DNA from 3 places in the Halomonas sp. 3F2F genome. Region 3 is predicted to be linked to each of the others. Evidence: riboswitches for the same ligand, from Rfam matches in the RefSeq annotation. Region 3 holds a riboswitch; each other region holds the start of a gene.
The links. A riboswitch is a leader RNA that binds a small molecule or an ion and turns the genes downstream of it on or off. The one in region 3 is predicted to bind thiamine pyrophosphate.

Region 1 (2,202 bases), on a different contig from region 3:
TAAATACGTGATGATCAGAATGCACTGAAGCTTCGACGAGTGCAAAAATGGGGATATTATTTCGAACTGCTTCCCGGTACTCATTGTTGGTAATAGATGAAATCTCGTCTTTATAGTTCCCACCCTGTCTTCCACCAATAATTAAAATAAATATTTGGCATGTTTCAACTTCTTTGAGGCAGGAGTCATGTGTATGTGAGCTTGGGCTATAAAAAACATCACCCTCATCAGACAAAACTGGTTCGTACCCAATGGTTCTCACGAAATATTTAAGATTTTCCCTTATGTGCTTTAGGTCATAGCATGTGGAACTTATAAAGACTCTCGGTATTGCCATTGTTTCTCCTAGACTCTAACAGTGATTATACACCCCGCTACAAAACCCCAATAAACGCGGCGACACATTCATTGGTTTTTTTCAGCTACCCAATTTGACTCTACCCCATCGATTCCCAAGAGGGCAAAGCCAATTTTGGCAGCATATCCAAAATTTGCGCGCTTACGTGTTTTTCCCTGCTCAAAATACTGTATTTATGAATAGTTACAAAAAGTGGCTCTTATGAAACTGATGGAACGCGTCAAGGCGATCCTGCGGGTCAAGCACTACAGCCTCCGTACTGAGAAAACCTATTGTTACTAAATTCGCTTTTTCATTCGATTTCACAACTTACGGCCCCCTGCCGCCCTGTCAGGCCATGAAGTGCAGTAATTTTTAGAGTGTCTAGCAATCGAGAGACGCGTGGCGGCGTTAGGTTAGCCAAGTACATCAACGTTTCTAAGAAGCCTACTATTCACTCACTATCCCCCTTGCATCTCTTCTCTCGTCCTCCTAGACTGCTTGGCACTAACTGCTTGACGGGGTGCCGGTGAATCCGGCTGAGATGGCGCAGGGCGTATCCTCTTGATACTGCCAAAGCGCTGGTCCCGCTGAACCTGATCCGGCTAATGCGCTGCTCCTATGACGAGCGCGCGGGTACCGGCGTAGGGATCAAGCGATGGCCTCGGCTTAGCTTCACGCCTCCTTCTGCGCCATTCCCTCGATCTCAACCGCCCACCTTCCGGATCATTACTACCGGAGGCACCATGGGCTACCGCTTTGCTGATCTTACTAATGCCTGCTATGACGACTGGCGCGCCTATATTGAGCACGATTTTGTCCGTCAGTTGGGTACCGCCGCGCTACCAGAAGCATCGTTTCGCCACTATTTGAAACAGGACTACCTGTTTTTGATTCACTTCGCCCGCGCCTACGCGTTGGCCGCCTATAAAAGCCCTACGCTGGCTGATCTGCGCCAGGCCCATGAAGGTTTAAAAGCCATTGTGGATGTGGAGCTGGGCCTGCACGTGGGCTTTTGCCAGGAGTGGGGGATTTCCGAGCAAGAGCTGGCGGAGCTTCCCGAAGCCAGAGCTACCTTGGCGTATACCCGCTACGTATTAGACACCGGCAATCGCGGCGACCTGCTCGATTTGCACGTGGCGCTGGCTCCTTGCTTAGTGGGCTACGGCGAAATCGCCAACTGGCTGAACGCTCAGCCTTCTACCCTACGCGGCAGCCAAAACCCGTTTGATGCCTGGATAGCGATGTACGAAAGCCAGGAGTTTCAGGCCGCCATGCAGGCAGAGCTTGAGTGGCTCAACGCCCGCCTGGCCGATGTTACCCCCGTCCGCTTTGCCGAGCTGAGCAAGATCTTCCGCGACGCCACGCGTCTGGAAATCGATTTCTGGCAGATGGGTCTGGATCTGATAGACAGCGATCTAACAGACAAAAGCCTCACCCATTAAGCCAACACAATAACCATAATCAACAACGAAGGAAGACGACCGTCATGACGAAGACTTTAGAAACTGAAACTTTAAAAGCTAAGACCTCAAAAAGTAAAACCAGCCACTTTTTAGCTGAAACCGCCCAAGTCGATGCCGCTGCTATTCAACCGCTGCCTGCGTCGCGCAAGGTGTACGTTGAAGGCTCACGACCCGATATCCGCGTGCCGTTTCGGGAAATCACTCTATCGCCCACTAAAACCAGCAGCATTGATGAAGAGAACCCGCCGCTACTGGTGTACGACACCTCTGGCCCTTACACCGACCCAGCCGCCAACAACGATTTACGCAAAGGCCTACCCGCCCTGCGCCGCGCCTGGATTGAAGAGCGCAACGATACCGAGTTCCTTGACGGCCCCACCAGTGAGTACGGCAATCGCC
Region 2 (2,202 bases), on a different contig from region 3:
CTGGCCGAGCGTGCTTCGCGCTGCTTGAACAGCCGTGTCGCTTTGCCCGACATGTAAGCCATCCGCTTGGCTGGCGAACGCCACGTTCAGGCGATCATTAATGATCAGAGGGACGCCACTGCCAGCCAACATCGCTTTGAGACGTTTGGCCTGGGCGATCATGTGCTCGTCACTAGCGTGTTTATCGCGTAATTGCACCATGGTAATGCCGCCCTGCACAGCAGCTTCAACCGTTTTTTCCAGACCCATGCCAGCGCACAGACCAGCATCGGTGACTAAATAGAGTGAAAGATCAAACGGCATGCACCGCCTCCCATTGAGCAAGGGTCGAAAGGTCGTCAGGGGATAACTGATACAGCGCGTCCAATAGCGCCACCTGGAAACTGCCAGGGCCTTGAGCCTGCTCGCCTGCACGGCTTCCAGCGAGGCTGAAACACGCCAAGGCGGCCAGGCTGGCCTCCAGCGGCTGCTCGTGGTTTGCGGCCACAAAGCTTGCGACCAGTGCACTCAAGCCGCAGCCCAAGGTCGTCACACGGGGCATCAGCGCATGCCCGCCTGTAAGACGATAATGTTCAGTGCCATCGGTAATGAAATCGCTCTCGCCAGTCACCGCCACCACACAGCGATGTTGCTGTGCCAGCGCAATGGCAGCAGTTGCCGCTTCTTGGGTGCTAGCCGTCGCATCAACCCCACGCCCCTGGTTGGCTAATCCGTTAAGTGCTTGTATTTCTGAGGCATTGCCACGAATAACGTTAGGCTGATAAGCCAGCAACGTCTCGCAAACACGCTGGCGAAATGCGGTAGCACCAACAGCCACAGGGTCAAGCACCCACGGAATATGGTTTTCATGAGCAGTGCGCGCGGCGACTGCCATGGCGTCAGCCCAAGGGGAAGAGAGGGTGCCAATATTAATCGATAGCGCGCCAGACATAGCCGTGAACTCCGCCACTTCTTCTTGAGCATGCAGCATGGCGGGGGAAGCACCTGTCGCCAATAGCAAGTTAGCGGTGCTATTCATCGCCACATAGTTGGTAATGCAATGTACCAGCGGTGTGGCAGCGCGCAAGTCGCGGAGATAATCGCCGAGTGGGCGTGAAGGCATAATATCCTCCCGGCTGGGAGGTGATGCAGCTGCACCACGACTCCCTACGCCGGTGTTATCCGGTTCAGGTTCAAAGGGTGCTTCTCAGCCCGTTAAGCAAGGGCGCCCCTGTCGTGATGGTACTATCCTTGGCTTAGGTCAATCTGTAAAGCCTGGGCAACGCTATGAGCAACTATCAACGAAACGAGATGCGTGTTCCGTAGGTGAGCATCTCATCAGGCGTCATCGCTTTACCCTCAACACCAATCATTTCATCGCCACACTGGTCGGCAAACGTAAGCACTCCATGAGTGAGGCCCAGCTGGCCAAGGGTGTCGCGAATTTCACCGGTGCCCAAAAACGTGCTGACATGACCCTCAGCATTGGTTAAATCAGAGACACCGTTCGCGTGATGGAAGCGAACCTTATAGATACCATCCATTGATTCAACTTCCACAATCGGTGAAAAGCCATTGTGTATGGCACGGGCTAACTGCTTTAACGTTATGTGGTCACCGAGGGTCATATCAATCGCAGTCATGGAAAACTCCTGTGGATGCCTCAAAGGTGGGGCATCGCTCATGTTGCGGGAACTGCTTTTTGTAAAGTTTATGAATAATAAGTGTAGGGTTTTTGTTTAGTATTGCCAGTGCGCTTAATGTGACACTGCGTTAGTGAAGCCTACATGCTTGTAAAGGCTGGTATTATGGCTCTAAAGCCCTCATGGTAAGCGGTAAGTGAGGCTCAATGGATTCAATGATCAGCATTAGCGACAGGAGAGCAAAATGAGTTTTCAAGGCGAACAACATTCCGGCGTCGCGCCCGTAGCGCCGCAAACCCAAGGGTTTCGCTTAAATCACACCATGCTGCGGGTGAAGGATCCCGAACGTGCGCTAGCGTTCTACTCTAAGGTCTTTGGAATGCAGGTGCTACGCCGATTGGATTTCGAAGAGATGCAGTTTTCGCTCTACTTCCTAGCCAATCTCGAAAGCAGCGATAACGTGCCAGAAGATACTCAAGCACGTACTGCCTGGACCTTCAGTCAGAAAGGCTTACTGGAATTGACGCATAACTGGGGCACAGAAGATCAGCAGGATTTTGCCTATCATGACGGTAACGCT
Region 3 (2,202 bases):
AAAGCTTAATCAGCAAATGAGGTGTAACGATGACTAATCGACTTAGCCGTTTCCGTGTCCCAGAAACGCTGGATGAACTGCCTGACGATGTTCGCGATGCAATATTAAAAGTGCAAAGCAAGGCGGGATTTGTGCCCAATGTGTTCTTAATGCTGGCGCATCGCCCTGAGGAGTTTCGCGCTTTTTTTGCTTATCACGATGCTTTGATGGAACGTGAATCCGACACGCTGACTAAAGCTGAAAAAGAGATGATTGTTGTGGCTACCAGTGCTCGCAATCGTTGTCTCTATTGTGTTGTTGCCCATGGCGCGCTATTGAGAATTTATAGTAAAGACCCTTTAGTTGCTGACAATGTCGCTATCAATCATCTAGCGGCAGGGCTAAGCGAACGCCATCGTGTCATGCTGGATTTTGCATTGCACTGCGGGATTGAAGTTGGGGAGTTCTCTGCCACGTGGCAAACAGCATTAGAGAAAGTAGGTTTTACGCTAGAGGACTGTTGGGATATTGGCGCCATTGCTGCTTTTTTCGGCATGTCGAATCGATTAGTTACCATGACGGGTACGCCCCCCAATGAGGAGTTTTATTTGATGGGCCGCCTACCGCGTTAGCAGGATACAGACGCACATCTAGGCGTTACCCACGGATAAATTTTACTAACGCCCAGCCTTTACTAACGAGCCGCTTTCACCGAGGATAGCGTCTCCATTCACTGTCGCCAGGGGAGCCCGCAGCTGTTGGGCTGAGAATGCGCACTGCGCAGACCCTGGAACCTGATCCGGTTCATACCGGCGGAGGAAGTGCGACATGCCTTACCTAACGTCAGCCGTACTTGGTGCGGCGCTATTCTGTTTTGCTTTTCTGGGCCTGCGTGCACGTCATGTGCAGGGATCGCTTGATGACTATGTCACGGCGCGGAACTCGCAAACCGCTTCCACGCTTGGATTCTCCTTTTTAGCCTCGGGAATGGGCGCCTGGATTCTGTTTGCGCCGCCTGAAATTGGTGCCTTTGTTGGTCCGTTAGCGTTGGCAGGCTATGCCATTGGCTCTGCGCTGCCGTTTATCGTGTTGGGGTTGTACGGACCAAAAATTCGTCGCGCATTGCCAGAAGGCAGAAGCATTGCCGAATTCGCCCACGCTTGTTACGGCAAGGGGGTGCGTCATTGGGTGCTGCTGGTGTCCGTAGCCTACATGGGCTGTTTTTTAGCAGCGGAACTGACGGCGATAGGTGCTATTACCGCACTGCTTTCCGATGTGCCACCTGCACTAGTGATTATTGGCGTTGCGCTCACTACCTTGGTGTATACGGTGATTGGTGGGTTGCGCGCAAGCCTCGCAACGGATCGCTGGCAGGCATGGCTTTTGCTAGCCCTGTTATTGGCTGTGGGTAGCGTTGCGATTTGGCGGCTACCAGCCATGCCGAATGACGCCGTCATGCCCTCTATTCCTATCGCAAGCGCGCTGAGTGTTGCCCTGACGCTTGTGATTGCGGTGACCGCCGCCAATCTTTTTCATCAAGGCTATTGGCAGCGTGTGTGGGCTGCTCAGGATGACCAGAGCTTAGGCCGCGGTGCTTGGCTAGGCGGCGGGCTGACCGTACTGGTTGTGATGGTGATCGGCGGTGTCGGCATCATGGCCGCCATGAGCGGTGTTGCTTTGGGAGAGCCACCTATTCCTTTCTTTGCGCTGTTAACAGATGCGCCTGCCTGGGTGGCGTTACCTGCATTGGTGTTGGCAGTCACGCTAGTGACCTCAAGTGTCGATACGCTGCAAAACGGTATAGCGTCGCTGATAGTCGGGCGTGGCGGTGAACGACATGCAACATCTTTAACGACCGCACGTTGGATAACGGTCGCAATGATGGTGCCGGTGGTATTTATTGCCCTGCAAGGATTGTCAGTTCTACGGCTCTTCTTGATAGCCGACTTACTTTGCGCTGCCATCGTGGTGCCTGTGCTGCTTGGCCTGTGGCAACGTATGACGCCAGTGGCGGCGATTGGTGGCGGCATGGCTGGATTAGCAGGGGCAATACTGCCGGGGTGGCTAAGCCAGGGAAGCGTTACGGCTGGCATTATGGCGGCTACCTTTCCAGGCAGTATCCCAACGTTAGGGCCTTTTCTAGGGGCGTTACTGGCGTCTATTGTCGTCAGCGTTACACTGGCATACCTGCCTAATCGACGAAGCGTTAGGCCGTAACGTTAA

Region 1: linked by a shared signal. The riboswitch ahead of tenA (thiaminase II) and the one ahead of INT21_RS17220 (sodium:solute symporter) in region 3 are both predicted to bind thiamine pyrophosphate.
Region 2: linked by a shared signal. The riboswitch ahead of thiM (hydroxyethylthiazole kinase) and the one ahead of INT21_RS17220 (sodium:solute symporter) in region 3 are both predicted to bind thiamine pyrophosphate.

The regions. Positions count from the first base shown of each region.
Region 1 covers NZ_JABUZE010000038.1:9,076-11,277, reverse strand. The annotation lists gene INT21_RS04800 (DUF4062 domain-containing protein) at 1-337, opposite strand, end outside; TPP riboswitch at 847-1,005, shown strand; gene tenA (thiaminase II) at 1,084-1,782, shown strand; gene thiC (phosphomethylpyrimidine synthase ThiC) at 1,827-2,202, shown strand, end outside.
Region 2 covers NZ_JABUZE010000182.1:80,525-82,726, forward strand. The annotation lists gene thiE (thiamine phosphate synthase) at 1-303, opposite strand, end outside; gene thiM (hydroxyethylthiazole kinase) at 293-1,102, opposite strand; TPP riboswitch at 1,127-1,222, opposite strand; gene INT21_RS18705 (hypothetical protein) at 1,278-1,622, opposite strand; gene gloA (lactoylglutathione lyase) at 1,867-2,202, shown strand, end outside.
Region 3 covers NZ_JABUZE010000170.1:15,350-17,551, reverse strand. The annotation lists gene INT21_RS17225 (peroxidase-related enzyme) at 30-611, shown strand; TPP riboswitch at 711-818, shown strand; gene INT21_RS17220 (sodium:solute symporter) at 808-2,196, shown strand.